DNA from 3 places in the Nocardiopsis moroccensis genome. Region 3 is predicted to be linked to each of the others. Evidence: riboswitches for the same ligand, from Rfam matches in the RefSeq annotation. Region 3 holds a riboswitch; each other region holds the start of a gene.
The links. A riboswitch is a leader RNA that binds a small molecule or an ion and turns the genes downstream of it on or off. The one in region 3 is predicted to bind thiamine pyrophosphate.
Positions count from the first base shown of each region.

Region 1: another riboswitch for thiamine pyrophosphate. It lies ahead of thiO (glycine oxidase ThiO); the one in region 3 lies ahead of thiD (bifunctional hydroxymethylpyrimidine kinase/phosphomethylpyrimidine kinase).
Region 2: another riboswitch for thiamine pyrophosphate. It lies ahead of ACUKCB_RS26715 (ECF transporter S component); the one in region 3 lies ahead of thiD (bifunctional hydroxymethylpyrimidine kinase/phosphomethylpyrimidine kinase).

Region 1 is NZ_CP199747.1:2,710,013-2,720,115, forward strand. Features, by position in the region: gene ACUKCB_RS12015 (DUF418 domain-containing protein) at 1-1,217, shown strand, start outside; gene ACUKCB_RS12020 (SDR family oxidoreductase) at 1,286-2,179, shown strand; gene ACUKCB_RS12025 (zinc-binding dehydrogenase) at 2,319-3,320, shown strand; gene thiE (thiamine phosphate synthase) at 3,364-4,035, opposite strand; gene ACUKCB_RS12035 (Rv2175c family DNA-binding protein) at 4,115-4,474, opposite strand; TPP riboswitch at 4,596-4,706, shown strand; gene thiO (glycine oxidase ThiO) at 4,675-5,991, shown strand; gene thiS (sulfur carrier protein ThiS) at 5,982-6,194, shown strand; gene ACUKCB_RS12050 (thiazole synthase) at 6,198-7,028, shown strand; gene pknB (Stk1 family PASTA domain-containing Ser/Thr kinase) at 7,358-9,334, shown strand; gene ACUKCB_RS12060 (response regulator) at 9,384-10,049, shown strand.
Region 2 is NZ_CP199747.1:6,034,915-6,045,017, reverse strand. Features, by position in the region: gene ACUKCB_RS26730 (enoyl-CoA hydratase/isomerase family protein) at 1-159, opposite strand, end outside; gene ACUKCB_RS26725 (energy-coupling factor transporter transmembrane component T family protein) at 198-989, opposite strand; gene ACUKCB_RS26720 (ABC transporter ATP-binding protein) at 986-2,629, opposite strand; gene ACUKCB_RS26715 (ECF transporter S component) at 2,633-3,262, opposite strand; TPP riboswitch at 3,345-3,452, opposite strand; gene ACUKCB_RS26710 (transglycosylase domain-containing protein) at 3,610-5,745, opposite strand; gene ACUKCB_RS26705 (alpha-1,4-glucan--maltose-1-phosphate maltosyltransferase) at 6,488-8,455, shown strand; gene treS (maltose alpha-D-glucosyltransferase) at 8,548-10,103, shown strand, end outside.
Region 3 is NZ_CP199747.1:281,286-291,388, reverse strand. Features, by position in the region: gene rocD (ornithine--oxo-acid transaminase) at 1-897, opposite strand, end outside; gene ACUKCB_RS01170 (acyl-CoA synthetase) at 1,272-3,005, shown strand; gene ACUKCB_RS01165 (DUF368 domain-containing protein) at 3,426-4,355, shown strand; TPP riboswitch at 4,457-4,557, shown strand; gene thiD (bifunctional hydroxymethylpyrimidine kinase/phosphomethylpyrimidine kinase) at 4,546-5,349, shown strand; gene ACUKCB_RS01155 (alanine/glycine:cation symporter family protein) at 5,580-6,998, opposite strand; gene ACUKCB_RS01150 (DUF6457 domain-containing protein) at 7,203-7,466, opposite strand; gene ACUKCB_RS01145 (glycosyltransferase family 4 protein) at 7,680-8,861, shown strand; gene ACUKCB_RS01140 (pyridoxal phosphate-dependent aminotransferase) at 9,075-10,103, opposite strand, start outside.

The DNA of each region.
Region 1 (10,103 bases), 2.4 Mb from region 3:
GTTTCATGCTGCTGTTCATCGCCCTGGCCAACACGGTCTGGTACCTGTGGGCCGCGCCGCGGGGCGGCGCCACCATGCACCCGGATCCTGAGGGCGTCCTGGACACGGCGGCGCAGTTCTTCACGGTCATGGCCGTGGACATGCGCAGCTACCCGATGTTCGCCTTCCTGTTCGGCTACGGCATGGTGCAGCTGGCCGCGCGCCAGGAGGCGGCGGGCACGCCCGTCAAGGAGGTCAACGCACTGCTGCGCCGCCGCAACCTGTGGCTGATCGTCTTCGGTTTCTTCCACGCCCTCCTGCTCTGGATGGGCGACGTGCTCGGCGCCTACGGTCTGGCCGGGCTGCTCCTGGGATGGTTGTTCTTCCGGCGCAGGGACGTGACACTGCTCGTGTGGGGTGCGGTGCTGACCGCCCTGATCACGCTGCTGGCCGCGTTCAGCCTGCTGGCCCTACCGTTCGTCGACGAGGCCGGCACGGGCGGCCAGGGTGGTTTCGACCTGAGCGCCTCGGCCGCCAACATCGGTGACGCGTCCCCCCTCGCCGCCGCACTGGAGCGCGTGGCGTTCTGGCCCCTGGTCAGTGTCGGCCAGGGGTTGCTGGGCCTGGCCGTGCCCGCCGCGATCCTGTTCGGCTACTGGGCGGCACGCCGCCGGGTTCTGGAGGAGCCGGGGCGCCACCTCGTCCTCCTGCGCTGGGCCGCGGTCGTGGGCATCACCGTCGGCTGGCTCGGCGGCCTCCCCCTGGCGCTGGCCCAGACCGGTGCCTGGGAACTGTCTCCGACCCAGGGGCAGATGCTGACCATGCCGCACATGCTGACCGGCCTGTTCTGCGGGGTCGGCTACGTCGCGCTGATCGCCCTGGTCGCACACCGGATCCAGGGACGCGGCCGGGCCCCGGGGGTCGTCGTGACCGCACTGAGCGCCACCGGCAAGCGCTCCCTCAGCTCCTATCTGGCCCAATCGGTGCTGTGCGCCCCGCTTCTGGCCGCCTGGGGGCTGGGGCTGGCCGCGCACATGTCCTCGTGGACGATGTTCCTGTACGCGACCGGGGTGTGGCTGGTGACGGTGGCGGCTGCCCACGCGATGGAGCGCGCGGGACGGCGCGGACCGGCCGAGGCGCTGTTGCGCAGGCTGTCCTACCGGCGCCCGGCCGGAGCGGTCGGCCCGTCCTCCGGGGGCGGTCCGGCGGGTGATCACCAAGAGCGCACCACTCCCTGACCGGCGGGCGCAAAAAGGGGCGTGCCGATGAGCGCTGGGCAGCCGCTCATGCCCCAGGATGGGTTTCCATGGGCGACGATCACATGACAAACCACACCATAGGGGTGACCGGGGCCACGGGTGCGCTGGGCGGGCGTGTGGCCGCCCGGATCGCGAGGCTCGGCTTGGTGCAGCGTCTCATCGTGCGTGACATCAACCGGGCACCCGAGTACCCGGGGAGCAGCGCGGCGATGGCGGCCTACGAGGACACCGCGGACTTCGAGCGGGCCTGCCGCGGCGTGGACACGCTCTTCCTGGTCTCGGCGACCGAGTCCGAGGACCGGGTGCGTACGCACCTGAGCGCGGTGGACGGGGCGGTGCGGGCCGGGGTGTCCCGGATCGTGTACCTGTCGTTCCTCGGCGCGGGCCCCGCCTCCACGTTCACGTTCGCCCGTACGCACTTCTACACCGAGGCCCATATCCGGTCGACCGGTGTGTCGCACACGTTCCTCAGACCCAGCCTGTACCTGGACCTGCTGCCCGGCTGGGTGGACGACGAGGGTGTGGTGCGCGGACCGGCCGGGGACGGCAGGGCCGCGTGGGTCTCCCGTGACGACGTGGCGGACGTGGCCACGGCCGTACTGACCGACCCCGTGGTGGTGGCCGCCTCCGAGGGGGTGACCTACGACGTGACCGGCCCGGAGGCCCTGTCGGTGGGCGCCACCGTGGCCAAGCTGAGCCGACTGACCGGCCGCAACATCCGATACGTGCCCCAGACCTGGGAGGAGGCGCTGGAGTCGCGCCGCCGGAGCGGGGCCGCCGAGTGGGAGATCGAGGGCTGGGCCTCCTCGTACACGGCGATCGCCGCCGGGGAGATGGACGTGGTCTCGACCACCGTCCCGGACCTGACCGGGCATCCGGCGCAGTCCATGGAGGGCTTTCTGCGCCGCCACCCGAGCGCCCTCTCCCACGTCGCGGTCTGACCGCGCCCTTCTCCGCCACCGCCGTGCCCCGTGCTCGGCGGTTTCGTTCTTTCCGGAGCCACCAGTTGACCTCAACATTAGTTGAGGAAGAAGACTGTGGGCAGCGGGAACGATCCCGCCGAGAAGGAGTGTGGTGCAGATGCGCGCAGTACGGGTGGACGAGTTCGGCGGACCCGAGGTCCTGGTGGCCCGGGAGGTCCCCGACCCGAGGCCGGGACCCGGCCAGGTCCTGGTGGAGGTGACCGGCGCCAACGTGATGTACCTGGACACCCTCATCCGATCGGGCCGGGGCACGGACCACTTCCCGGTGGCCCCGCCCTACGTGCCCGGAGGAGGCGTGTCGGGCAGGGTCGTCGAGACCGGCCCGGAGACGGACCCGGCGTGGCTGGGCACGGATGTCGTCGGTGAGACGGGCCCGCCGAACGGGGACGAGGAGGCGTCCGTACCGGTCAACGGCTACGCCGAGCGGGCGGTGCTGCGTCAGGACTCGCTCATCAGGGTGCCCGAGGGCGTGGGCGCCCACGAGGCGCTCGCACTGATGACCGACGGTGCCACCGCCCTGCTCCTGGAGCGGGCGGCCCGGTTCACCCCGGACTCCTGGGTACTGGTGCTGGCCGCCACCGGCGGAGCCGGCAGCCTGACCGTCCAGCTGGCACGCCTGGCGGGGGCGCGGGTGATCGGTGCTGCCAAGGGCCCCCAGAAACTGGCCCTGGCCCGCGAGCTCGGCGCCGAGGAGGTCGTGGACTACTCCGAACCCGACTGGTTGGAGCGGGTCGGAAAGATCACCGGAGGCGGGGCGGACGTGGTGGTCGACGGTGCGGGCGGCGCCCTGGGCACCGCCGCGTTCGCCGCCACCGCCGACGGCGGCCGCTTCGTGAGCTACGGAACGCCCAGCGGTGAGTTCGCCGAGGTCGACGACGCGGAGGCCGGACGCCGCGGGATCACCGCCCTGGGCCTGTTCGACCTCGAACCGGCGGACGGAACAGGCAAGCGGGACCTGACCAGGCTGATCCTGGAAGAGGCCCGGGCCGGTCGGATCCGACCGCACGTGGGGCTGACCCTGCCGTTGGAGCGTGCCGCCGAGGCGCACGGCGCGTTGGAGGGCCGCAGGGTCCTGGGCAAGGCGCTCCTGGTGCCCTGACGGGCACCGCCCCTGCACTCCTGGTCAAGCGGTCGGGCGGCGGTCAGGTGTTGTCGGCGCGAGCGGCCAGCCGTGCCTTCAGCGCGCCGGCTGCCGCGCGGGGGTCCTCCGCCTCGGTGATGGCGCGCACCACGACCACCCGGGTGGCCCCGGCGCCCAGCACCTGGTCGATGTTGCCGAGGTCGATACCACCGATCGCGAACCACGGCCGGTCGGTGCCCAGTGCCGCGGCCCGCTCCACCAGTTCCAGACCGGCGGCCGCACGCCCCGGTTTGGTGGGCGTCGCCCAGGTCGGCCCCACGCAGAAGTAGTCGCTCCCGGGCTCCTCCGCGGAGAGCTCGGCGGCCTCGGCGTCGTTGTTGGAGCGGCCGATGATCGGGTCGGCACCGATGATGTCGCGGGCCATGGGCACCGGCAGGTCACGCTGGCCCAGGTGCAGGACGTCGGCGCGCACCGCCCGGGCGATGTCGGCCCGGTCGTTGACGGCGAGCAGCGCCCCGTGGCGCTCGCACGCCTCCCGCAGGACCTCGAGCGCCGCCATTTCCTGGCGCGCCTCCAGGTCCTTGTCCCGGAGCTGGATGATGTCCACACCCCCTGCCAGGGCGGCGTCCGCGAACTCCGCGAGATCGCCGCGCCCGGTCCGGGCGTCGGTGCACAGGTACAGAAGGGATGCGTCCAGGCGCTTGCGCAGGCTGGTTCCGTGGCTGGTCCTCACACCGACCACACTAGGCCCTGACGCCCCGGCGGCCCAAGGGCGCGACCGGGACGGCGTGCCCGGCGGGCCGCGCCCGGAACTAGAAGGCCATCCCCTGGGCCCGACGGCGGACCTCGGTGCCCCGGTTCTCCCGCATGGCCTGGATCGGGGTGCCCGGAAGGCTCTCGTCCGGGGTGAACAGCCAGCGCAGGGCCTCCTCGGTGGAGAAACCCGCGTCGGTGAGCAGCACGATGGTGCCCGGCAGCCCCTTGACGAGGTCCTCGCCGTCCAGGAAGGCGGCGGGGATGGAGAGCTCGCCACCGCGGACCACGCCCATCAGGCGGTTCTCGCGGATGAGCGTCTTGATCCGGTTGGGGCTCACACCCAACGGCACGGCTGCCTCACGCAGGGTCAGCCAGTCGCCGACGAGTTCGTCGATTTCACGGTCGCTTTGTGTCACCCCACCAATCTGCCACACCCGACCGGCCCCCGGGGACCATCCGTCCGGGCGGGGCGGCCCCCGTCCGGAGATCCCCGCCACTGCCGGCGCTGGACGCCCTGCCCTAGGATGGGGTCGAACAGACACGTCCCGCGGGAGCCGGGTGGACCCGGCTGAGAGGGAGGCTCACCGCCTCCGACCGCACGAACCTGATCCGGGTCATGCCGGCGAAGGGAGTGGAACACGGCGCCGTGCGTACCTTCGACGCTCCCCCTCACGAGAAGATTCGTCCTACCAATACTGCGGTCGTGGTCGGCGGCGGCGTCATCGGCCGGGTCACCGCCTGGCGGGCAGCCCAGCGCGGCCTGTCCGTCACCCTCGTCGAACCCGACCCCGTCACCGAACCCTCCTCCGCCCGCGCCGCCTCGACCGTCGCCGCGGGCATGCTCACCCCCGCCACCGAGGCGGTGTTCGGCGAGGAGGAGCTGATGGAGTTCGGCGTGCGCTCGGCGGGCCTGTACGCCGACTTCGTCACCGAGCTCCAGGCGGCGAGCGGTGTGGACGTCGGCCACCGGCGTACGGGAACGCTCCTGGTCGCCTTCGACCGCGACGACCTCGCCGTCCTCACCCGCCTGCACGAGCTGCACGGGCGCCTGGGCGTACCGACCGAACGGCTGACCAGCCGCGAGTGCCGCCGCCTCGAACCCGCGCTCGCCCCGGGTGTGCGCGGCGGGGTGCTGGCCCCCGAGGACCACTCCGTGGACCCCCGCAGGCTGCTCCTGGCCCTTGCCCTGGCCGGTGAGCGGGAAGGGGTGCGCGAGGTCCGCGGGCACGCCGAGGAGATCACCTCCCCCGGCCCCGCCGGTGCCCGTCTGGGCGTGCGCCTGACCGACGGCTCCGTCCTGCCGGCCGACCAGGCCGTCCTGGCGGCGGGGTGCTGGGGTGACCGCGTCCGGGTACCCGAACCCGTGGTGCCCCCGCTGCGACCCGTCAAGGGACAACTGCTGCGCGCCCGGGTCCCCGCCGGCGAACCCCCTCTGGTCAACCGCACCGTGCGCGGTCTGGTCAGGGGCTTCCCGGTCTACCTCGTGCCCAGGGAAGGGGGCGAGGTCGTCGTGGGCGCGACCCAGGAGGAACTGGGCCACGACACCGCTCTCACCGTCGGCGGACTCTGGCAGGTCCTGCGGGACGCGCGCGAACTCGTCCCCGGGGTGAGCGAACTGGAGGTCACCGAGACCTGTGTCGGGCTGCGCCCCGGTTCCCCCGACAACGAACCCCTCCTCGGGCCCACGCGGGTCCCCGGCCTGCACCTGGCCGCCGGACACTTCCGGCACGGGGTGCTGCTGGCCCCCGCGACCGGCGACGCCGTGGCCGAGGCCCTCACCCGGGGCGCGCTGCCCGCGTACGCGCGCCGGTTCGCCGCCGACCGGTTCACCGCCGGGCAGGGACCGCCCGGACCCGGCGGTGCCGACGACACGTTCCGGGAGCGCGCGGAAGGGACCGCGCGGGAACAGCAGGGAGAAGAGCAGTGGAACTGATCATCAACGGCCGGAGCCGCGAGAGCGCGGCCGACACGGTGGCGGCGGTCGTACGCGACCTCACGTCGTCCGGGGACGGCGAGATCCCCGGCGGGATCGCGGTGGCGGTCAACGACGAGGTGGTGCGGCGCTCCGCGTGGGCGGACACCGCGCTGTCCGCGGGAGACCGCGTGGACGTACTCACCGCCGTACAGGGAGGCTGAACCATGTCCGAGACGACCACACCCCGAACGGGCCCCTCCGGGGCCGCCCCGTCCGGGCGGACCCCGGACCGCGCCTTCGGCGACCCCCTCGTCATCGCGGGCACCTCCTTCGGGTCCCGCCTGATCACCGGGACCGGCGGAGCCCCCTCACTGGAGGTCCTGGAGGAGGCCCTCCTGGCCTCGGGAACCGAGTTGACCACCGTGGCCATGCGCCGGGTCGCCCCCGGCACCCAGGGGTCGGTGTGGGACGTGCTGAAGCGCAACGGGATCCGGCCCCTGCCCAACACCGCCGGGTGCTTCACCGCCGCCGACGCCGTGCGCACCGCCCGGCTCGGCCGCGAGGCCCTGGACACCGACTGGGTGAAGCTGGAGGTGATCGCCGACGAACACACCCTGCTCCCCGACCCCGTGGAGCTGCTGGACGCCGCCGAGACGCTCGTCGACGACGGTTTCACGGTCCTGCCCTACACCAACGACGACCCCGTGCTGGCGCGCCGCCTGGAACAGCTGGGCTGCGCGGCCGTCATGCCACTGGCCGCGCCGATCGGTTCGGGACTGGGCATCCGCAACCCGCACAACCTGGAACTGATCGTCGAGCAGGCCGACGTCCCGGTGATCGTGGACGCGGGGATCGGAACCGCCAGCGACGCCGCCCTGGCGATGGAGCTGGGATGCGACGCGGTGCTGTTGGCCACGGCCGTGACCCGCGCCCAGGACCCGGTACGCATGGCCACGGCGATGCGCGACGCCGTCCGGGCGGGCCGCGGTGCCAGGCTGGCCGGGCGCATCCCGGTCCGCCGGCATGCCCGAGCGTCCAGCCCCGACGTGGTCTGAACCGGAGCGGGGGCTCCCGCGCCACGGCGGGAGCCGGGCGGATCGCGGGCCGGCGCGGCATCGCGGCGGGTTTGCCGACGTCCCTTACCGTGGGAGGGGTGTGCGGGCCGCTCGGCGGTGCCCACACCGACAGACCACCCAGGCGCGAACGCCCCGCACCGACCCCGCGTCGGCCGCCACACCGGTGGGTACGGGGGCACCGCGACCGTGAACCGCGGGGCAAGACCTGGCGCCGGCTTCCGCTATCGTGTCGGTTCGACACCAGGTGTCGGGTACGCGCCACCGGCCGCGACCGCCCGCGCTCCCCGCAGCAAGGACACAACTCCGCCGTGGACATGACGACTTCCGACCCGCTTGTAGGCGCGACGCTGGACCGTCGCTACTTCGTCGAGTCAAGGATCGCCGGTGGCGGTATGGCGACGGTCTACGTCGCCCACGACCTTCGCCTGGACCGACGTCTGGCCCTGAAGGTGATGCACCCCTCCCTGGCCCAGGACCCCTCCTTCGTCCAGCGCTTCATCAACGAGGCCCACTCGGTCGCCAAGCTCTCCCATCCCAACGTCGTGCAGGTCTTCGACCAGGGTGAGGACCAGGGACACGTGTTCCTGGCCATGGAGTACGTCCCCGGCCAGACCCTGCGCGACCTGCTCAAGGCGCGCGGCCGGCTGGCCCCCCGGGACGCCCTGAACGTGACGGCCTCGGCGCTGGCCGCGCTGGGGGCAGCCCACCAGGCGGGCATGGTGCACCGCGACGTCAAACCCGAGAACGTCCTGATCAGCAAGGACGGCCGGGTGAAGGTGGCCGACTTCGGGCTGGCCCGCGCCGTGGAGCAGTCCAACCAGGGGCTGACCCGCACCGGAACTCTGATGGGCACGGCCGCCTACCTGGCGCCCGAGCAGATCGAGCGGGGCGTGGCCGACGCCCGCAGCGACGTCTACGCCGCGGGCATCATGCTCTACGAACTGCTCACCGGCGGCCAGCCGCACACCGGCGAGACCCCGATCGCGATCGCCTACCAGCACGTGAACGAGGACGTCCCCCGCCCCTCACACTTCCTGCCCGGGCTGCCGCCCGCGGTGGACGCCCTGGTCACCAAGGCGACCGAGCGCGACCCCAGGTACCGGCCGAGCAACGCGGGCCAGTACCTGGCGAAGGTACTGGAGGTCCTGGGGACCCTCCCCGAGACCCCTGCGGAGTCCCCGGGGCGCATGCCCCCGGTGGCCGCCCCGGCGCCCGCGGCGGCCACCATGACCGCGCCCCAGCTGATCGCCGGGGGCGCCGGTCCGGGTACCGAGAACGCGACCATGGTCGTCGACATGAACGGTGTCGACCTGGGTGGCGATGACTACGACGACGATGACGACTACCCCGATCGGGAACGTCCGCGGTCCTCGCGCAACCTCCTCATGGTGGTCGGCGCGGCCACCCTGGCCCTGGTCGTGGGCGTGGCGGGGTGGTGGTTCCTCATCGGCCGGTTCGAGCCCGTCCCCGACGTGGTGGGGATGAGCCCCGAGGCCGCCAGCGAACAGATCCGCGGGGCGGGCCTGGTCTTCGACCTGTCCGAGGAGAACGTCTACAGCGACGAGGTGGCGGCGGGAGAGGTCAGCGGCACCGAGCCGGAGGTCGGTGAGCGGCTCTCCCCCGGCGACGAGGTGTCCGTGTTCCTGTCCAAGGGGCCGCAGTCGGTGACCATGCCCGAACTGGTGGGCGAGGACGTCGCCAACGCGCTCAAGGAGCTGGAGGACCTCGGCTTCGAGCCGGACAACATCGTCCAGGAGGAGCAGGACTCCCCGGACCACGAGCAGGGTGAGGTGATGGCCACCGTGCCCGAGGCGGGGGCCGAGGCCGACCGGGAGGAGACGGTGACGGTCACCTTCTCCAGCGGCATCCCCGTTCCGGGCCTGGCCGGCGAGGAGCTGGAGGAGGCCGAGAGGATCCTGACCGACCTGGGCCTGACGGTCGAGGTCGTCGAGGAGGCGAGCGAGAGCATCGACGAGGGCAAGGTGATCACCCAGTCCCCCGACACCGGCACCAACCTCGGGCCCGGGGCCACCGTCACCCTGACCGTCTCCAGCGGACCGCCCGAGATCGAGATCCCGGACGTGACCGGCGAGTCCGTCAAGGACGCCCGCAAGGCACTGAAGGACGCCGGGTTCAAGGTGGAGGTCGAACGCATCCTGGGCGGCCGGGAGGTCGTGCACCAGTCGCACACCGGCACCGCGCCCAAGGACACCACGATCACGATCACCGCCACCCCCGGCGGGATCGACCTGGGCGACTTCGACGAGGACGAGGACGAGGACTGACCCGGCCCGCTCTGGTGCGGGTTCGGGCGGCGACGCTATCGTCGGCGGCATGAACGGCGACGACATCCGGGTCCTGGTGGTGGACGACCACCCCATGTGGCGCGAGGCGGTGGCCCGCGACCTGACCGAGGCGGGCCTGCGGGTGGTGGGGACCGCGGGCGACGGGGCCAAGGCACTGCGTATCGCGCCCGCGGCCCGGCCCACCCTGGCCGTGGTGGACCTGCACCTGCCGGACACCGGCGGGGTGGAGCTGACCGCCGCCCTGGTGGGGCTGCCCGAGCCTCCCCGGGTGCTGGTCCTGTCGGCCAGCGGGGAGAGCGAGGACGTACTGTCCGCGGTCAAGGCCGGGGCCACCGGTTATCTGGTGAAGTCGGCCGGGCGCGAGGAGCTCCTCGACGCCGTCCGGCGGGTCCACACCGGCGAGGCCGTCTACACCCCGGGGCTGGCCGGTCTGGTGCTCGGCGAGTACCGGCGGCTCTCGGCCGGCAGCGACCGCTCGCCGGACGGGCCGGAGCGGGTGCCCGCACTGACCCCGCGCGAGACCGAGGTGCTGAGGTTCGTCGCCAAGGGGCTGGCCTACAAACAGATCGCCCGTCGCCTGGGCATCTCCCACCGCACGGTACAGAACCACGTACAGAACACCCTGACCAAGCTGCACCTGCACAACCGGGTGGAGCTGGTGCGCTACGCCATCGATCAGGGCCTGGACGAATAACCTCCCCCCGACGCCCCTCCGGTACTTTTTCGGTCACGCTCCCAGCCCGCCCCC
Region 2 (10,103 bases), 430 kb from region 3:
GGCGGACACTGCGGCTGCCGCCTCCCCGATCTCCTTGGTGACCTGGCCGTTCAGCGCGTTCAGCGCCTTGGGACGGTCAAGCCGGATGACGGCCACACCGGGGTTTTCCGGGTCGGCCTCGACTCGCACGAACTCGCCCACGTTGGACACCTTCCTCACTTCGACGTCTGTGTCAGTTTCCCACCCAACCACCGGGGTCAGGAGAACAGCAGCACCAGGGTCCCCAGCCGGGTGGACAGGGTGTAGGCGCCCACGAGCAGCAGGACGGTCCCCGCCAGCAGCAGGGTGTCGGCCGCGCGCCAGCGGCTGTGCCGCGCGTGCGTGCGCCTGCCCGTGCCGAAGGCGCGCGCGTCCATCGCCGTGGCCAGCAGGGTCCCGGTCCGGATGGAGCGCACCAGCAACGCGAACAGCCGCCCGAAGAACAGCGTGACGATCCGCACCGGATTCCGTCCGGCCTCCAGCCCGCGGGCCCGGCGGGCGAGCGTGATGGTCCGCCACTGGTCGGCGAGCAGCGGGATGAGCCGCAGCGCCGCGAGCACGCCCATGGCGGGCCGCTCGGGCACCCTGAGCTTCTGCACGAGCCCGTCGGACATCTCCGTGGGATCGCTGCTGACCGCCGCGAGCAGCCCGGGCAGGGCGATGGCCAGCAGACGCACCGCCGCGCCCACCGCCCCCTCCAGCCCGTGTTCGCCGTACAGGTAGTTGACAGCTCCGCTGCTGAGTCCCATCAGCAGGAAGGGGCCGCCCAGGACGAGCAGGGTGCGCCGATCGACGCCGCTGAACGGCACGGTCAGCAGGACCGCGAGCAGGACCACGCCGCCGGTGACCGCGTCCACGGCAGGAATCAGCCCGATCCCGATCGCCAGCGCGGCCAGCAGTTTGGCGGCCGGGTTCAGACCGGTGAGCCAGTAGCGGGCTCCCCCGCCTCCGGGCACGTCAAGGGTCAGCGTGTCCCCGCCCGTCGCGCGGGTGTGCGGTGGGGTGCTCACGAGTCCCCCTCACGCCGTGCCGGCCGCGGGTTCGCCGCAGCCGGGACCCCCAGGGGCGGGCCCACGACGGGCGGAGCCCTGTCCGGGGGCGCGGTCGGGGGCGGGACCGTTTCCCGGGGCCCCGTCGCAGGGTCGGGGACGGCACGGCCGTCGGCCACCCGCACGCGCACGTCCGTCAGACTGCGCAGGAGCAGTTCGTCGTGCGTGGCCATGGCCACGGCCCGGCCCTCGGCCCGCAGGGCGCCGAGCAGCTCCACCAGCTCCGTCCAGGTGCGGGTGTCCTGGCCGAAGGTCGGCTCGTCCAGGGCCAGTACGTCGGGTGCGTGCGAGGGGCCCGAACTGAGCGCGGTGGCCACCGAGAGCCGCCGCTTCTCCCCGCCGGAGAGCGTGTACGGGTGCGCGTCGGCCAGGCCGCTGAGCCGCAGCCGTTCCATCAGCTCACCGACCCAGCGTTCCGTCCCGGCCTCGTCCAGCCCCGCGCGCAGCGGGGCGAAGCGCAGCTCGTCGCGGACGGTGCCGGTGACGAACTGGTCCTCGGCGTGCTGGAAGACCGTGCCCACGTGCCGGGCCAGGCGCCGTGCGGGCCAGCGCACGAGCGGACGCCGGTCGGCCTCGGCCAGCGGTCCGCGCGGCAGCACCCGGCCCCGGTGCGGCTTGGACAGTCCGGCCAGCATGGTGAGCAGCGTGGACTTGCCCGCGCCGTTGGGGCCGGTCAGGGCGGTCGCCGTTCCGGCCGCCAGGGTGAGGTCCACCCCGTCGAGCACCGTCCGCCGGGGTGCGGCCCGCACGCCCACCTGGAAGGGGGTGCGCGCGGCGACGCCGACGGTCTCGACCAGGGCCGGCCCGCCGGGCGCAGGCGGGACCTCGGGCACCGGTTCGTTCCCGGGGATCCACACGCCCTGTCGGGCCAGGGACCGTCCGTGCTCCGCGAACACCCTCCTCGGCGCCCCGTCGGCGATCACTCCGCCGCCCGGCTCGACCACCACGACCCGCTCCACCAGGTCCACGACGTCGGCGACCCGGTGTTCGACCAGCACGAGAGTGGCCTCGGTCTCGGTGAGCAGGCGGGCCAGCAGCGCGCGTACCAGTTCGGCCCCGGCGGGGTCGAGGTTGGCGGTGGGCTCGTCCAACAGCAGCAGGCGCGGACGCATCGCCAGCGCCCCCGCGATGACCAGGCGCTGCTTCTCACCGCCGGACAGGGCCCCGGTGGAGTGCCGGAGTCCGTAGGGGAAACCGACCTCGGCCATGGACCGCTCCACCCGGGGCCAGATCAGCTCCGGGTCCACACCCAGGTTCTCCAGGCCGAACGCGACGTCGTCACCGGCTCGGGCCATCACCAACTGGGTCTCGGGGTCCTGGCTGACCAGCCCGACGCCTCCCCTGCCCCGGTCGGCCGGGCGGCCGTTCACGAGCAGCGATCCCTCCTGGTCGCCGCTGATGGCGCCGTCCTGGCCGGTGAGCCCGGCCAGGGAGTGCAGCAGGGTGGACTTACCCGCCCCGGAGGCGCCCAGCAGCAGTACGCGTTCACCGGGTTCGATGGTCAGGTCCACGCCCCGCAGCGCGTGGGTGGCACGACCCGAGTGCTTCCAGCCCCACCCGGAGAGTTCCACGCGCGCGCCGCGGGCGTTCGGTCCGGCCACGGGTCAGCCCTTGGCCGACGGGAAGGGCGCCAGGGCACCGGAGCGGGCCAGCGCCGTGGTGAGCAGACGCGCACCCACACCCGCGATGACCGCCGCGCTGATCACCACGATCACCCCGTAGGTCACCTGGTAGTGGAGCGGCCAGGTGACGTTGTAGGCGATGTTGTCGCGGATGGCCGGGGAGACACCCGCGACCGCGGCCGCGAGCACGGCCACGCCCATGTTCCACCGCCGGTAGGCGAAGGCCAGGAAGACCAGTTCGGGCAGCAGCCCCTGGAGGGTGCCGTCGAGGATGACCATGATCCCCCACTGGGTGCCCAACACCGCCGAGACCGAGGCGGCCGCGACCGAGGTGAGCAGGGCCGCGCCCGGCTTGCGGATGATCAGGCCGCCGAGCACGCCGGAGATCAGCCACATGCCGTAGACGACGGCCTGCCCGGGCGGGAAGGCGACGAACAGCGGCGTGGTGACCGACCAGACGATGTTCCACAGCCAGAAGACGACGCCGACGGCGACGCCGATCACGGCGGCCACGACGATGTCGACGGTGCGCCAGCTCCGGAACCTCTCGCGGATCTGACGGACGAAGCCCGTCCGCTCGGTGCCGGTTCCGGGGTCGGATTCGGTACTCATTCTGGTGATGTCCCTTCGTCGGGGGTGACGAGGGCCCATGTGGCTAAGAGCGCCACACCGGCGTACCCGGGTACGCGCACGGTGGCGAGTTCCTATGACTTCCTTCGCTGGCATGACCCAGATCAGGTGTGTAAGGGTCTGCGGCTCGGTGCCGCACTCTCAGCGCTCACGCGCTCCCCTGTCGGATTGGCTCCATTATGGGGCAACAAGGAGAGCTGTGGGATGTTTCCACCCCACAGCCCTCACTGTGACCGTTTGGAGGTTCCGCCCAGTGACGGCCCCGTTCCCGTTCCCGGCACGGGATCCGGTCCGGGTGTGGAACCCCGTTCCAGGCCTCGGATTCCGGCCTAGGCGTCGGAGTCGTCCTCCTTCTCCTTGGGTGGTTCGGCCTTCGGGTCGCCGAAGGCGCCCGGCGAACCGGCGAAGCTCTCCGCGGGCAGCGAGCCGGTGGCGCCGCGCATGCTCTCCTGCCAGATCGGACCGGGCAGGGTGCCGCCGTAGACGATGCCGTAGTAGCGGCCGCCGATGGTCACGCCCTGGAGCGGGTGCTTCTCACCGCCGCGCACGTCGCCGACGGCCACCGTCGAGGCGAGGTTCGGGGTGTACCCGGCGAACCAGGCGTAGGCGGCGCTGTCCGTGGTGCCGGTCTTGCCCGCGACCGGACGGCCCAGGCCCAGACCGTTGGCGGTACCGCCGTTGAAGGTCTGCTGGAGCAGGTGGTTGACGCCGTCTGCGGTCCGCTTCTTGATCACCTGCTCGCACTCGGAGCTGGCCTTGGTCTCCTCGCCCGTCTCGTCGTCGGTCACCGAGCGCACCGGGCGGGGCTCGCAGTACTCGCCACGGGCCGCGAAGGTCGCGTACGCGGCGGCCATGGTCAGCGGGGAGACCTCCTGGTCGCCGAGGGTGAACGAGCTCCACACCCCGAGTTCACCGCCGTCGGCGCGGTGCACGCCGAGTTTCTTCGCCATCTTCGCGGTGTCGCACAGGCCCACCCGCTTCTGGAGCTGGGCGAAGTAGGTGTTCACCGACCCCTTGGTCCCGCTGATCATGTTGTGGCTGCCCCCGTCGCTCTCACCGGCGTTGCGCACGCTCCACGAGGACATCGTGCCGCCCTCGCAGTTGGTCATGCCGCTGATCGACATGCTCTTGGGCGCGGAGAAGCTGGTGCCGTACCCCAGGCCCTCGTCCAGCGCGGCGGCCAGCGTGAAGGGCTTGAAGGTCGACCCGGCCTGGTATCCGGTGGAGCCGCCGTCGGCCTGGTCGACCGCGAGGTTGATCGAGGTCGTGCCGACCTGGTCGTCGTCGAACCCGTGGCGGAGGTTCTGGGCCAGACCGCGCACCCGGCCGGAACCGGGTTCGACGAAGGCCTGGGCGGCGAACTTGGTGGAGTCATCGTGCGGGACCCGCTTGTCGATGGCGGCCTGCGCAGCGTCCTGCGCGGCGGCGTCGAGCGTGGTCCGCACGGTGAACCCGCCCCGGCTGATGAGCTGTTCGCGTTCGGCCGCGCTCTCGCCGAGCAGGTCCGACTCCTTCAGCCAGCGCATGGTGTAGTCGCAGAAGAACGGGTAGTCGCTCTCCGAGCAGCTGCCCGCCCGCGGGGTGGGGTCCAGTCCCAGGTCGCTCTCCTTGTACCCGGCGGCCTCCTCGGCTCCCAGCACCTCGGTGGCGACCATGCGGTCGAGCACCAGGTTCCGGCGCTCCAGCGCCGCCTCCGGGTTGCTGAGGGGGTCGTAGAACGAGGGTCCGCGGACCAGGCCGGCCAGCAGGGCGGACTGCCCGGGGTCGAGTTCGGCGGCGGACACGGAGAAGTACCGTTGCGCGGCGACCTCGATGCCGTGCGCGCCGGCGCCGAAGTAGGAGAGGTTGAGGTAGCCCTCCAGGATCTCGTCCTTGGTGTGGCGTTCCTCGATGTCGATGGCGTAGCGCAGTTCGACGAGCTTGCGGTTCAGGGTCTGCGCACTGGCGCTCTCGATCTCCTCCTCGCTCTCGGCGGTCTCGATGAGGAGGTTCTTCACGTACTGCTGGGTGAGGGTCGATCCGCCCTGTGTGTCACCCTGGGCCGTCCGCGTCGCCGCGCGCAGGACACCCCGCAGGTCCAGGCCGCTGTGCTCGTAGAAACGGTCGTCCTCGATCGCCATCAGGGCACCGGTCATCCACGGGCTGATCTCGTCGAGGCCGACGACCTCGCGTTCGCGCTCGGCGACCTCCGCGAAGGGCTCGCCACCGTCGGTGGTGAGCAGGATGCGCGAGGACAGGGGCGGGACCTCCAGATCACTGGGCATCGCCATGAACCCGGCGGCCGTGTCCCTGGCGACCAGCCCGATGCTGCCCGCCCACGGCAGGACCAGGGCCGCCGACAGGAGTCCGGCGACCACACCGAGCCCGGACAGGCGCAGCAGTGTGTCTCCCCTTCCCTTGAACAGGTCACCCTTCAGGAACTCCCGGGCCCCCCGGAACGGACCACTCCGGTTCGACTCCGTCACGTCGCCCCCCTACGGCCGTGTGCTGTCCGTCCGCGGTGCGGAACGAACACTGCGTCGCCCACACTCGCAGGGACGCCGTAAAGGGAACTCCGCCAAATCGGGCGTGTCGCCGAAAAGCTTCCCCAATCTACGGCAAAAAGCACAGATCACCCATGAGGCACGAGCAAGGGCGCATCACACGAAACCCACCGCCCTCTTTCTTGACGTCAAGAAGAGTTGGCCAACAAAGTCACCCCCGGAACGCCAGCTCGACCAGATATGGGGCGAATGCTTCGCATGGGACCCAACGGACACAAGGGGATGTCCGGAATACGGCTCGACTTCCCGCTGGATACATTCGGTCATCCCTACCCACCCCGAAGGCATCGACAACACACGGGCGGAATTTTCCGACTTTTCACGAGGGGGAATGCGAAAACAACCACAGAGACCCCTGAATCGCATGTGTACTTATGCCCGCTTTGAGAGGTTCACCCGGGCGAAACGCGGCAAATACCAGGTCTTGGCGCTGACAGCGAGTGTGATGAGGATCACATAAATTATCCGGCCCCGACACTCCGCCAAACCCAACCAGAGGACCGACGATAGACAGGGGAGAGCACCGAAGCCGCAATCCGGACAGTTTCCGATCCAGCACTTCGTTAACTCCACCTCACCCCGGATTAAGTTCCGATTATTTCCGCACGTAAGCCACTGCGTGCTACCCCATAACGCCCGAACCACGACAATTACGGTGTAGCCAGTGATCGGACGACTGCCCATCCTCGATATCTCTCCAGACAACGACCTGGGCCCGGTGAAAGCCGTTCCCGGAGAGCGCTTCACGGTGAGCGCCACCGTGATCCGGGAGGGGCACGACTCCCTCGCAGCGGGCGTGGTGGTCCACCCGCCCAAAGGCCGCCGGACGGCCCTGGTCCCGATGCGCGAGAAGGCCCCCGGAACCGACCGGTACGAGGCCGAGATCAGCCTCCCCCGGGAGGGGGACTGGTCGTTCTCGGTCGAAGCCTGGAGCGACCCCTTCACCACCTGGCTCCGCGTCGCCCGCGTGAAGCTGCCCCTGGACACCGACACCGACCTCGTCCTGGAGGAAGGCGCGCGCCTGCTGGAGCGGGCCGGCCGCCGAGTCCCCCGCGTACCCGCCCTGAACAGGGCAGCCAAGATCCTGCGCGACACCTCCCTGCCGCCCGTGGAGCGTTTCGCCGCCGCCGTCACCGACGACGTCCTCGCCCGGATGGAGCGCAACCCCCTGCGCGAACTCCTCACCCGCTCCAGGCGCACCAGGGTCGTCGTCCACCGCGAACGGGCCCTCTTCGGCTCCTGGTACGAGTTCTTCCCCCGCTCCGAGGGAGCCCAGGTGGACACCGCGCCCGGCCAGGAGGTGTCAGGGACCTTCTCGACCGCGGCCAAACGCCTGCCCGCCATCGCCGACATGGGCTTCGACGTCGTCTACCTGCCACCGATCCACCCCGTCGGCGAGTCCCACCGCAAGGGCCGCGACAACACGCTCCGGGCTGGCCCGGGAGACCCCGGCTCGGTGTGGGCGATCGGTTCGGCCGACGGCGGCCACGACGCCGTCCACCCGGACCTGGGCACCCTCACCGACTTCGACTCCTTCGTCGCGGAGGCCCACGAGAACGGCCTGGAGATCGCCCTCGACCTGGCCCTGCAGTGCTCCCCCGACCACCCCTGGGTGGCCGAGCACCCCGAGTGGTTCACCCGGCGCGCCGACGGGTCGATCGCCTACGCCGAGAACCCGCCCAAGAAGTACCAGGACATCTACCCGCTCTGCTTCGACCACGACTTCGAGGGGCTCTACCGGGAATGCCTGCGGGTGGTCAGGCACTGGATCGACCACGGCGTCCGGATCTTCCGCGTCGACAACCCGCACACCAAACCGGTCGCCTTCTGGCAGCGGCTGCTCGCCGACGTCGCCGAACGGGACCCGGACGTGCTCTTCCTCGCCGAGGCCTTCACCCGCCCCGCGATGATGCGCACCCTGGCCAAGGTCGGCTTCCACCAGTCGTACACCTACTTCACCTGGCGCAACGGCAAGGACGAGCTCACCGACTACCTCACCGAGCTCAGCCAGGAGACCGCGCACTACCTGCGTCCCAACTTCTTCGCCAACACCCCGGACATCCTCAACGCCTACCTCCAGGAGGGCGGCCGCCCCGCCTTCGAGGTGCGCGCGGTGCTCGCCGCACTGCTCTCCCCCACCTGGGGCGTCTACTCGGGCTTCGAGCTGTGCGAGAACACCCCCGCCGCCCCGGGCAGCGAGGAGTACCTGCACTCGGAGAAGTTCGAGTACCGGCCCCGCGACTGGGCCGCGGCCGACGCCTCCGGCGAGACCATCGCCCCGCTGATCACCAGGCTGAACAGGCTGCGCCGGGCCCACCCCGCCCTGCGCGAGCTGCGCAACCTGCGGTTCCACCACGTGGACCGGCCCGAGCTGATCTGTTTCTCCAAGTACCGCCCCGGATCCCCCGGTGAGCCCGACGACGCCGTGATCGCCGTCGTCAACCTCGACCCGCACCACGCCCGCGAGGCGACGGTGCATCTCGACCTGCCGTCGATCGGCCGCACGTGGGAGGAGGACCTCAGGGTGACCGACGAGCTGACCGGACGCGACTACACCTGGCGAGCGGACAACTACGTCCGCCTCGACCCGGCGACCGGACCCGCGCACGTGTTCACCGTCAACGGCAGATGAGGGGCCGAGGCGGAGCGCCCGGCCCGAGCGCCGTGCCCCCGCCCGAAACGCCTGTTGATCAGATGTCGAACATTCTTGGTGGGGAGCAGTAGATGAGCAACGACGAGCCCGGACCCGGTGCCCGCGAGCACGCCGAACACGGTCCGCTCGCCCCAGCCACCGGGGCCGCCACCGGCCCGCTCATGTCCTCCGGCGGTACCAGTGACCCCCACTGGTTCAAGCACGCCGTCTTCTACGAGGTACTCGCACGGGGTTTCTTCGACTCCAACGGCGACGGCACCGGCGACCTCGCCGGGCTCGTACAGAAAATGGACTACCTCCAGTGGCTCGGCATCGACTGCGTCTGGCTGCTGCCGATGTACGAGTCCCCGCTGCGCGACGGCGGATACGACATCTCGGACTACTTCAAGATCCTCCCCGAGTTCGGCAACACCGCCGACTTCGTGGAGCTCCTGGACGAGGCGCACCGACGCGGCATCCGCGTCATCACCGACCTGGTCATGAACCACACCAGCGACCAGCACCCGTGGTTCAGGGCCTCGCGGGAGGACCCGAACGGCCCCTACGGCGACTTCTACGTGTGGTCCGACACCGACGACCGCTACGACGAGGCCCGGATCATCTTCGTCGACACCGAGACCTCCAACTGGACCTACGACGAGGTCCGCGGCCAGTACTACTGGCACCGGTTCTTCTCCCACCAGCCCGACCTCAACTTCGAGAACCCGGCGGTCCAGGAGGCGATCCTGGAGGTGCTGCGCTACTGGCTGGACCTGGGCATCGACGGGTTCCGCCTGGACGCCGTGCCGTACCTGTACGAGCGCGAGGGCACCAACTGCGAGAACCTCAAGGAGACCCACGAGTTCCTCAAGCGGGTGCGCGCCGAGGTGGACCGCCTGTACCCGGACCGGGTGCTGCTGAGCGAGGCCAACCAGTGGCCGTCGGAGGTCGTCGACTACTTCGGCGACTTCGAGTCCGGCGGCGACGAGTGCCACATGAACTTCCACTTCCCGCTGATGCCGCGCATGTTCATGGCGGTGCGGCAGGAGCAGCGCTTCCCGATCTCGGAGATCCTCGCCCAGACCCCGGAGATCCCGCGCAACTGCCAGTGGGCGATCTTCCTGCGCAACCACGACGAGCTGACCCTGGAGATGGTCACCGACGAGGAGCGCGACTACATGTACTCCGAGTACGCCAAGGAACCCCGCATGCGTGCCAACGTGGGGATCCGGCGGCGGCTCGCCCCCCTCCTGGACAACGACCGGAACCAGATCGAGCTCTTCACCGCGCTCCTGCTCTCCCTCCCGGGCTCACCGGTCCTGTACTACGGCGACGAGATCGGGATGGGCGACAACATCTGGCTGGGCGACCGGGACGCCGTGCGCACACCCATGCAGTGGAGTTCGGACCGCAACGCCGGGTTCTCCCGCGGCGACCCCGCCCGGCTCTACCTCCCGCTGGTCCTGGACCCGGTCTACGGGTACCAGGCGCTCAACGTGGAAGCCCAGCGCGACAACCCGGGCTCCCTGCTGCACTGGACGCGCCGGATGATCCAGATCCGCAAGCGCCACCCCGTTTTCGGCACCGGGGAGTTCACCGAACTGAACGCCACCAACCCCAGCGTGCTGGCGTTCATCCGGGAGCACGG
Region 3 (10,103 bases):
CTGGCCGGGCTGGATGACACCGAGGACGTCCTCGTCGGCCACCATCGCCGACACCGGAAGGATGCCGCCGCCCAGCGCCTTGCCGAACAGGTAGGCGTCCGGAACGACACCTGTGTGCTCACAGGCCCGGATGGTGCCCGTGCGGCCCAGGCCCGACTGCACCTCGTCGGCGATGAACAGCACCTGGTTGTCGTCGCAGATCTCCCGGACCCGGGGCAGGTAGTCCTCGGGCGGCACGATCACGCCGGCCTCGCCCTGGACCGGTTCGATGAGCACCGCCACCGTGGTGTGGTCGACGGCCTCCTCGATGGCCTTCGCGTCCCCGTAGGCCACCGAGCGGAACCCCGGAGTGTAGGGACCGAAGCCGGTCTTCGCCTCGGGGTCCGAGGAGAAGGAGATGATCGTGGTGGTGCGCCCGTGGAAGTTGGCGCCCGCCACGACGATGGTCGCCTGGTTCTCCGGAACGCCCTTGACCTCGTAGCCCCACTTTCGGGCCACCTTGATGCCGGTCTCCACCGCCTCGGCGCCGGTGTTCATCGGCAGGACCTTCTGCTTGTCGACCATGTCGGCGAGGGCGCTCACCCAGGGGCCGAACCGGTCGTTGTAGAAGGCCCGGCTGGTCAGTGTCACCCGGTCGAGCTGGGCGTGCGCGGTCGCCAAAAGGTCGGGGTTGTGGTGGCCGAAGTTCATGGCCGAGTACCCGGCCAGGCAGTCGAGGTACCGCTTTCCCTCCACGTCGGTCACCCAGGCGCCACGGCCTTCGGCGATCACGACGGGCAGGGGTGAGTAGTTGTGTGCGGACCTCGCCTGGGCGAGTTCGATGTGGTCCGCGCTGGAGAGTCCCTGTCCGCCGGAGTTTCCGACGGAGTCCTGCTGTCCCAGGTTCTGGGTGGTCATCTAGCCGCTCCGATCACCATTGACCGATGTCAGACAGTAGATACCCACCGTGGAGCCCGGTAGAGCCCCGGCGGCGGGATCCCCAAGAGTTGAGCAGATGATCCGGTGAGCACACAAGGGGTGGCGCATCTCACCGTTCTACGGCCGGGCCCGAAACCTGCGCGCCTCGTGAGCCCGCACCCGCCCTGAGCGGGGGCTGCCCGGCCCTGCCTTCGGAAAGGGTGACGGGGGACGGTTACGCAGGTGACGCGGTCCACAGCCCCCACCGCGATCGGGCCGTCCGCCGAGGGGTACGTTCGCTCCTACCAGTCACAGCCGCCTCGAGTGTCCTCACCGGGGACGGCCGCCCGCGATCGTCAGGGAGGTCACCAGACGTGCCCCATCACGCGTCCCCGGACAGCCCCTTCTCCCTCTCCGGCCTCATGGCCGCGGTGGCCGACGCCGTTCCGGACCGGATCGCCCTGGTCGCCGGGCCCCGGCGGCTTACCTACCGAGCCCTGGACGAGCGTTCCACACGCCTGGCGCGGCACCTGGTCGCGGCCGGGGTACGCCCCGGCGAGAACGTGGCGATCCTGTCCTTCAACCGGGCGGAGTGGGTCGAGTCGTTCCTGGGCGTGCTGCGCGCGGGCGCGGTTCCGGTGAACGTGAACTACCGGTACGTGGCGGGCGAGCTGCGGCACGTGCTCTCGGACTCGCACGCGGTCGCCCTGATCGCCGAGGACTCCCTGGCCGCGACGGTGACGGCGATCCTGCCCGACCTCCCCCGACTCCGGCACGTGCTGCTGTTGGAAGACGGCTCGGTGCGTGACGCGTCGTTGGCGGGCGTGGACTACGAGGAGGCGCTCGCCGCCCAGGAGAGCTCCGCCGGCCAGAGCACGGGCGACACCGACAGCACCGGCATCGTGGGCGGCTCCGGCGACACCGACGGCGCCGGCGGTCCGGGCGCAGCGCCACTCCCGGCGACCAGCGGCGAGGACCACTACCTGCTCTACACCGGCGGCACCACCGGCTACCCCAAGGGGGTGCTGTGGCGCCAGGCGGACATCTTCCGTGCCGCCGTGGAGCGGCGCTCCCCGGGCACCCCGCGTGCCCGGACCCCGAAGGACGTGGCCGACCGCGCCGCCCGCTGCTTCCCGCAGCGGATGCTGGTGCTGGGCCCGCTGATGCACGCGGCCGGCCAGTGGAACGCGTTGAGCATGCTGCTGTGCGGCAAGCGCGTGGTGCTGTCCACGGACCGCAGCTTCTGCCCGGACCGGGTGCTGGAGCTGGCCCACCGGGAGGGTGTGCACACCGTGCAGCTGGTGGGTGACGCGATGGCCCGTCCGCTGGCCAGGCACCTGCTGACCGAACCCTCCCTGTGCCCCGACCTCACCTCGGTGCGTTCCGGCGGCACTCCGCTGACGCCTGCTGTGCGCGGGCTGTGGCGGGCGTGGCGCGAGGACGTCGCCCTGGCCGACGCCTACGGGGGATCGGAGACGGGCGTGTGCGGTTCGGCGACCGCCCCCGACGCGGAGGAGACCGTCACCTCTCCGGACCGGCGCAGTTTCACCATGGGCGGCAGCATCGCGGTGCTCGACGGGTCGCTGCGCCCGCTGGCCCCGGGTTCGGCCGAGGTCGGCCGCATCGCGCGAACCGGCCGGATCCCGCTGGGCTACTACAACGATCCGATCGCCACCGCCCGCACCTTCCCCACGGACGGGCAGGGGCGGCGCTGGGCTCTGTCGGGCGACTACGGCACCCGGGCCGCGGACGGTTCGATCGTGCTGCTGGGGCGGGGCAGCGTCGTCATCAACACCGCGGGGGAGAAGGTCTACCCCGAGGAGGTGGAGGCCGTGCTGAAGGCACACCCGTCGGTGGACGACGTGATCGTGGTGCCCGCACCGGACGAGACGCTCGGCCAGCGGGTGACGGCGCTGGTGTCGCTGGCCCCCGGGGCCTCCCTGCACGAGGACGCGCTGCGTGCGCACTGCCGGGTCCGGCTGGCCGGGTTCAAGGTGCCCCGGACCGTGCACTTCGTGGACCGGGTGCGGCGCACCGCCGTGGGCAAGCAGGACTACCGGTGGGCCGCGTCGGTGGCAGGCGAGGGGACCGCGGCGCTCACCCTGTGATCCCACGGCGCCCGCTCCGGGCGCCGATGCCCTCACCCCGTGTTCCGGTGCCTCTGCCGGCGAAGCCCCGTCTCCTCCTTCCCTGACGGGCTCCGCTTTTCGGCCTCGGAGGCGACGCATACAACCCCAGCCGAAACCTCGCTTTTCTGGGTGGACGAGCGCCTGTTCCTCCTCCGGTCACCGCTAGACTTGGCGCTGCCCGGCCCTGGGCCCGACGGCTCCCCTCCCCCATCACGCGGCCCGGGCCGTCAAAACTCGGCGCGGATCCGGACATCGGGCCCAGAAGCGGTTACCAGACGGGTCCGCGCGGACCAGCACCCCTTTGACCCCCGCCGGTCTACCGTGGAAACGGGACCGGCGGCCCCATCAGGACGGAGGACGGCGCCCCTCCCGGGAGTCCCCGGGCACGCGCCCGACAACATGGCCAAGTCAGTAGGCTCCTACATCTTCAACGCGGTGCGCGGCGGGGCCGTGGGCACCTCAGAGGCGCTGCCCGGTATCAGCGGCGGCACGGTCGCCCTGATCGTCGGCCTCTACGACCAGCTGATCGGCGGCGCCGGCCACATGGTCAGCGGGATCAAGCGCTACCTCACCGACGTCCCGCGCGGTCGCGGCAAGGACCGGGCCAGGGCGCAGTTCCGCCAGGTGGAATGGTCCGTCCTGGTTCCCGCGCTGATCGGGATGGCGGTGGCCCTGGTCCTGGCGCTGCTACTCATCGCCCCGCTGGTCGAGGAGTACACCCAGTACGCCTACGCCATCTTCTTCGGGCTCGTGCTGGCCTGCCTGTGGATCCCCTACACCGGCGCCGGCCGCAGCTGGCGGGCGGGCCATTACCTGATCGCCCTGGCCTTCGCCGCCCTCACCTTCTTCCTGACCGGCCTTCCGGGCGCCAACCTGCCCACACACCCGGTGGTGGTCTTCCTCGTCGCCTCGGTCGCGATCTGCGCGCTGGTCCTGCCGGGCCTGTCCGGTTCCTTCATCCTGCTGACCGTCGGCCTGTACGGGCCGACCAAGGACGCGGTGGGGAACCTCGACTTCGTCTACCTGGGCACCTTCGCCCTCGGCATGATCACGGGTCTGGCGGTCTTCGTGAAGGTCCTCCAGTACCTACTGGAGAACTTCCACCACATGACCCTGGTGGTCCTGACCGGTTTGATGGCGGGTTCCCTGCGCGCCCTGTGGCCCTGGCAGAACGAGGAGCGGGAGATCCTCCCCGCCACCGAAATCCCGGTGACCGTCACCCTCATGGTGCTCGGCTTCGCCGTCATCGTCGGGGCCATCGTCTGGGAACGCCGCAAGCGGGAGCGGTTGGAGGCCACCCAGCGCCGACCGGACGTCACCGTCCACTGACCGGAGCCGCCGGTCCGGGGCCGAGGCGCGTCAACGCCTCCCGGGACCTCGGTTAGAGTCGGAACCACCACAAACACATACGGATGCCGGGGCCGCGAGGCCCCGGCGGCGCGGGGTGCCGGAGACAGACCTGCCGGCTGAGAGCACACCCGTCGAACCTGCCCTAGTTAGTACTAGCGAAGGAACGCCCATGAGCGCGTACAACGTCGTGTCCATCGCCGGAAGCGACCCCAGCGGGGGCGCCGGCATCCAGGCCGACCTGAAGTCGTTCTCCGCCCACGGGGTCTACGGGATGACCGTGGTGACGGCGTTGACCGCCCAGTCCACACGCGGGGTCACCGGGGTGCACGGTGTCCCCGCGTCGTTCGTCACCGACCAGATGGACACCCTGTTCTCCGACGCGACCGTGCACGCGGTCAAGGTGGGGATGCTGTCGACCTCCGAAGTCACCGAGGCGGTCGCGGCGGCCGTGGACCGGTACGACCTGCCGAACGTGGTGGTGGATCCGGTGATGGTGGCCAAGAGCGGTGACCGGCTGTTGGAGAGCTCGGCGATCGAGGCGCTGCGCAGCGAACTGCTGCCACGCGCCGACCTGATCACCCCGAACCTGCCTGAGGCCGCCGACCTGCTCGGCGAAGCCGAGGCCACCGACCTCAAGCAGATGCGCGACCAGGCCGAGCGCCTGCTGGAGCTGGGCCCGCGCCACGTCCTGATCAAGGGCGGGCACCTTCCGGGGGAGGAGAGCGTGGACCTGCTGGTCGACGGGGTGACGGAGCCGGTGGAGTTCCGCGCCGGGCGGGTGGACACCCGCAACACCCACGGCACCGGCTGCACCCTGTCGTCCTCGATCGCCGCCCTCCTCCCGCAGCGCCCGGACACGGTGACCGCCGTGGCCGACGCCAAGGAGTACCTGACCCGGGCCCTGGTCCGTGCCGGGGAGATCGACGCCGGCGGCGGCCAGGGCCCCGTGCACCATTTCCACCTTTGGTGGTAGCAGACACTGCCACCTCTGGTGGTAGCAAGCACAGCCACCTCTGGTGGTAGCAGGCACAGCCGTCCCCGGTGGTGGCAGGACAACCGTCCCTGAATCGCCCCTGGTACCAGGAAGCACAGCCCCCTTGCCGGGGAGAGACGAAGGGGGACCGGCCGCAGCGGCCGGTCCCCCTCCTGTCAGCCCGCCGAGTGCGCGGGAACGGGTGCGCTTCTCCGAGCGCGCGAACGCCCCTAGCCGCGCACGTCGTCCATGACGGCGTCCGGGTTACGCCAGTCGGGGTGTCCGAAGAACTTCTTGGTCTCCGCGACGATGACCGGCGACAGGAGCAGCAGGCCGACCAGGTTGGGCAGGGCCATCAGGCCGTTGGCGATGTCGCTGAACAGCCAGACCGAGTCGAGGCTGGCCACCGCCCCGACGAAGATGATCACGATGAACACCAGACGGTAGGGCAGGACGAGCCCGCGGCCGCCCAGGAACTCCACGCAGCGCTCTCCGTAGTAGGCCCAGCCGAGCAGGGTGCTGAAGGCGAACACCGCCACCGCGAGCGCCACGACGTAGGCACCGGCGGAACCGAACGCCGGGCTGATGGTCCCCAGGCCCTCGGTCAGCGCCTGCGAGGTGAGCAGGGAACCGTCCTCGGGGTTCTCCACCTCCCACACACCGGTGGTGATGATGACCAGGCAGGTCATGCTGACCACGATGATGGTGTCGATGAAGGTCTGGGTCATGGAGACCATGGCCTGGCGGACCGGCTGGGTGGTCTTGGCCGCGGCGGCCGCGATGCCGCCGGTGCCCAGGCCGGACTCGTTGGAGAAGATGCCGCGGGCGAAGCCCATCTGGATGGCGAGCATGACACCGGCCCCGACGAAACCGCCGGTGGCGGAGGTCCCGGTGAAGGCGCTGACGACGACCAGCTGCAGCGCGGGCAGGATCGCGGCCCAGTTGACGATGAGCACGAGGAGGCAGATGCCGACGTAGCCGACGATCATGACCGGCACCAGTGCGGAGGTGACCCGCCCGATGCTCTTGATCCCGCCGAGGATGACGGCTCCGGCGAGCAGCATCAGGACCAGGCCGATGATCCACGGCTCCACGCCGGTGACGCTGTTCACCTGCTGGGCGACGGTGTTGGCCTGGGTACCGTTGCCGATACCGAAGGCGGCGATGGCGCCGAAGACCGCGAAGGCGACGCCGAGGAAGGTCCCCAGACCGCCCTTGATGCCGTGCTTCAGGTAGTACATCGGTCCACCGCTCTGTTCGCCCTTGGCGTCGGTGCGGCGGAACTTCACCCCCAGGAGGGCTTCGCTGTACTTGGTGGCCATCCCGAAGATGCCGATGATCCACATCCAGAACAGCGCGCCCGGGCCGCCGATGCCGATGGCCAGAGCCGCGCCGGCGATGTTGCCGACACCGACGGTGGCGGCGAGAGCGGTGCTCAGCGCCTGGTAGTGCGAGATGTCGCCCTCGACGGAGGCGTCCTCCTTGCGCCGGACCAGGGCCAGCCAGAGCGCGTGTGGCAGCTTGAACAGCTGGAGGAGGCGCAGACGGATGGTGAGGTAGACACCGACACCCAGCAGCAGCGGAATGAGGACGAAGGGTCCCCAGATGATGCCGCTGACGATGTCAGCCATCTCAAGGAGTTGGTCCACGGGGGATCTCCCTTTCGGTGAGTGTGTGGGGCCGAGGAAGCCAGAGGTGGAACGGGGGACCAGCGCCCTCGGGATCGCGCTGGCACCGGTGTGCGCTGCAGCGATATCGGCAAAGAATGGCACCGACGCGTAACGAACGAATCACGTGTGGTCCACATGCGCGTTGCGTCGCCCCAGCGCCTGTTTCGGTGTGCCCTGGTTCGGTCAGTTCTCCCGTTCTTCGCCCTGCTCCTCGCCCTGGGCGAGTGCGAGCCTGCTGAGCGCGGCGGCAGCGGCCTCCGGGTCCGCCCCCTGGCCCACGGCCACCCCGAGCAGGTAGGTCGTGAGCGGTGCCGCGGGCCGGGCCACGGAGTGGGCTGCGTCGCGCGCGAGGTCGAGAACGCGGTCGACGTCGGTCTTCCGGAGGGGGTCGGTCCCGGTGAGGTCCAGCTCAGCTCGGACCAGCTCGGACCATTCCACGAGGGTCACCGCGCGACTCCTTAGTGCACTCATCTTGTTACTTTTGGTGATCATAGCGAGTTCCGGGTCACCAGCTGGTCAGTTGACCGTGCGGACGGCGTCACCAGCTGATCCACCAACCCGTGTCGGGCCTTCGGACACGGTTCTCCCGCCCGGCGGTCCCGGTTCACCCTCCGACCCTAGCGTCGAAAGAAGCGACACCTCGGCGTTGGGAGCCCCCGCATGTCCCCCACACCCCTGCCCACCGTCCACCGTCCGCCGCTACGCGTGGCGATCGTGGCCGAGTCCTTCCTGCCACAGGTCAACGGAGTCACCAACTCCGTGTGCCGGATCGCCGAACACCTCGCCGCCGAAGGGCACCAGGCCCTCGTGCTGGCCCCCGGACACGGGCCCGCCTCGTACGCGGGCTTCCCCGTCCTGCGGATGCCCGCCCTCCCCCTGCCCGTCTACCGTGACTTTCCGGTCGGCCTGCCCTCCCGTAGGACGATGACCGCCGCGATTCGGGCCTTCGCACCCGACGTACTCCACCTGGCCTCCCCCGCACTGTTCGGCGCGACCGCCGTGGACGTGGCCCGAAGGTGGGCGCTGCCGACCGTGGCGGCCTTCCAGACCGACCTGCCCGGGTTCGCCGGACGTTACGGCCTGCCCGGCTCCGATGCCCTGTGGTCCCTGCTGCGCCGGACGCACTCCGCTGTGGACCGCACCCTGGTCCCCTCCTCCGCCACGATGGAGGCCCTCTCGGCCCGGGGGTTCCCCCGGCTGAACCTGTGGCGGCGCGGTGTGGACACCGTGCGGTTCTCCCCCGACCACCGCTCCGAGGAGCTGCGCCGACGCCTGGCGCCGAACGGGGAGGCGATCGTGGGGTACGTCGGCCGCCTGTCCCGGGACAAACGCGTGGACCTGCTGGCCCACCTGGCCAGGCTCCGCGGCGTCCGTCTGGTGGTGGTCGGCGACGGCCCCGAACGGGCCCGGCTGCGCCGCCTGCTGCCCGACGCCGTTTTCACCGGCCAGCGCACCGGTCGGGATCTGTCGCGGTTGTACGCGGCCATGGACGTGTTCGTGCACACGGGAGCGGACGAGACCTTCTGCCAGACCGTCCAGGAGGCGCTGGCCTCCGGTGTGCCGGTGGTGGCCCCAGCGGCAGGCGGCCCGCTGGACCTGGTCCTACCCGAGCGCAACGGGTTGCTGTACGCGCCGGACTCGGTCCGGGAGCTGCGGGTGGCGGTGGGCCGACTGGTGCACAACCGCCAGGTACGGGCGCGGATGGCTGCCGGAGCCCGGCCGTCGGTGGCGCACCGGACCTGGGCGTCGGTCAACACGGAGCTGGTGGGCCACTACCGGGCGGTGATCGCGCCCAGCCACGAGCTGGCCGCCCGACGGGCACACGAGGCGCACACGCCCTGACCCGGGCAGGCCCGGGCACAGATCGGGTTCGGGCCGGGTTCGGACCCGTGCCGGGCTCGGTCCCGTGCGGAACACGAAGTCGCAGAAGCACCGACCGGGAACGCACCGGAAAAGGTAACGGGACCCTCCCTGGGAGAGATAGGGAGGGTCCCGTCGTCTGTGCCCGCCTCGCCCCCTTCACGTGGCGGACACGGCTTCGGGGCGGTCGCCGGGTCAGTGCACCGGCTGGGCGACCGCCTGCGGGGCCGGGATGACCGTGTTGGGAACTTCGGACAGCAGCGACCCCAGGACCTCCGCCAACCGGTCCAGGTGGGCGCGGATCCACGGCAGGGCCAGCGGGTCCCCGGCGGCCAGGGCCGCGTAGCGCCGGTCCTCGGAGTCCCCGTACAGGAGGCTGGTGGCCACCCGCATGCGCAGGGCGGCAGAGCTCTCACCGAACTCGACGGCGGGCAGGACGCCCATGCCGTACCGCTCCAGGAGGAGCCCGGTCAGTTCTGGTCCGGTGGCCACGCCGTGCAGCGCGGCCAGCCGTTCGCGGACCGGCTCGAAGTCCGGGTAGAGGTAGAAGGCCGCGCTCGGAGCGGCGACCGCTGCTCCGGCCCTGGTGAAGACATCGGCGACGGCGCGAGCCACGATGCCGTGCAGGCGGCGGCTGCGGTCGATGTGATCCCGGAGCTCGGCGGGCTCGGCGAAGGCGTGGGCGGCCGCCTGCTGGACCGGCGCCGCCGGGCTCGACCAGATCTCGCTGGCCACGCCGAGCAATCCGCCGCGCAGGCGACGGCCGATCTCGGAGTCGGGCAGGCGCAGCACACCGATCCGCCAACCGCCCAGGGCCAGGTTCTTGCTCAGGCCGGTCGAGATGACCGTGCGCTCGGGCGCGTACTCGGCGGGGCTGTGCACGACGGCGCCCTCCCGTTCCCCCTCCCCCGGGTGGACCAGGTCGCGGTAGATCTCGTCGGAGATGATGACCAGATCGAGCTCCCGGGCGACCTCGGACAGGCGTCGTACCGTCTCGGCGTCGGCGACGGTCCCGGTCGGGTTGTCCGGAACGGTGACGACCACCGCGTTGACGGTGCGCCCCTGTTCCCGGGCGTCGGTGACCGCCGCGTGCAGGAGGTCGGGCTGGGGTACGCCGCCCTGACCGGTGGCGGTCGGCACCATGATGGGGCGCTGGCCGACGAGTCGGCTCTGCGCGGCGTAACTCACCCAGCTGGGCGCGGCGATGGCGGTGTCGCCGCCGAT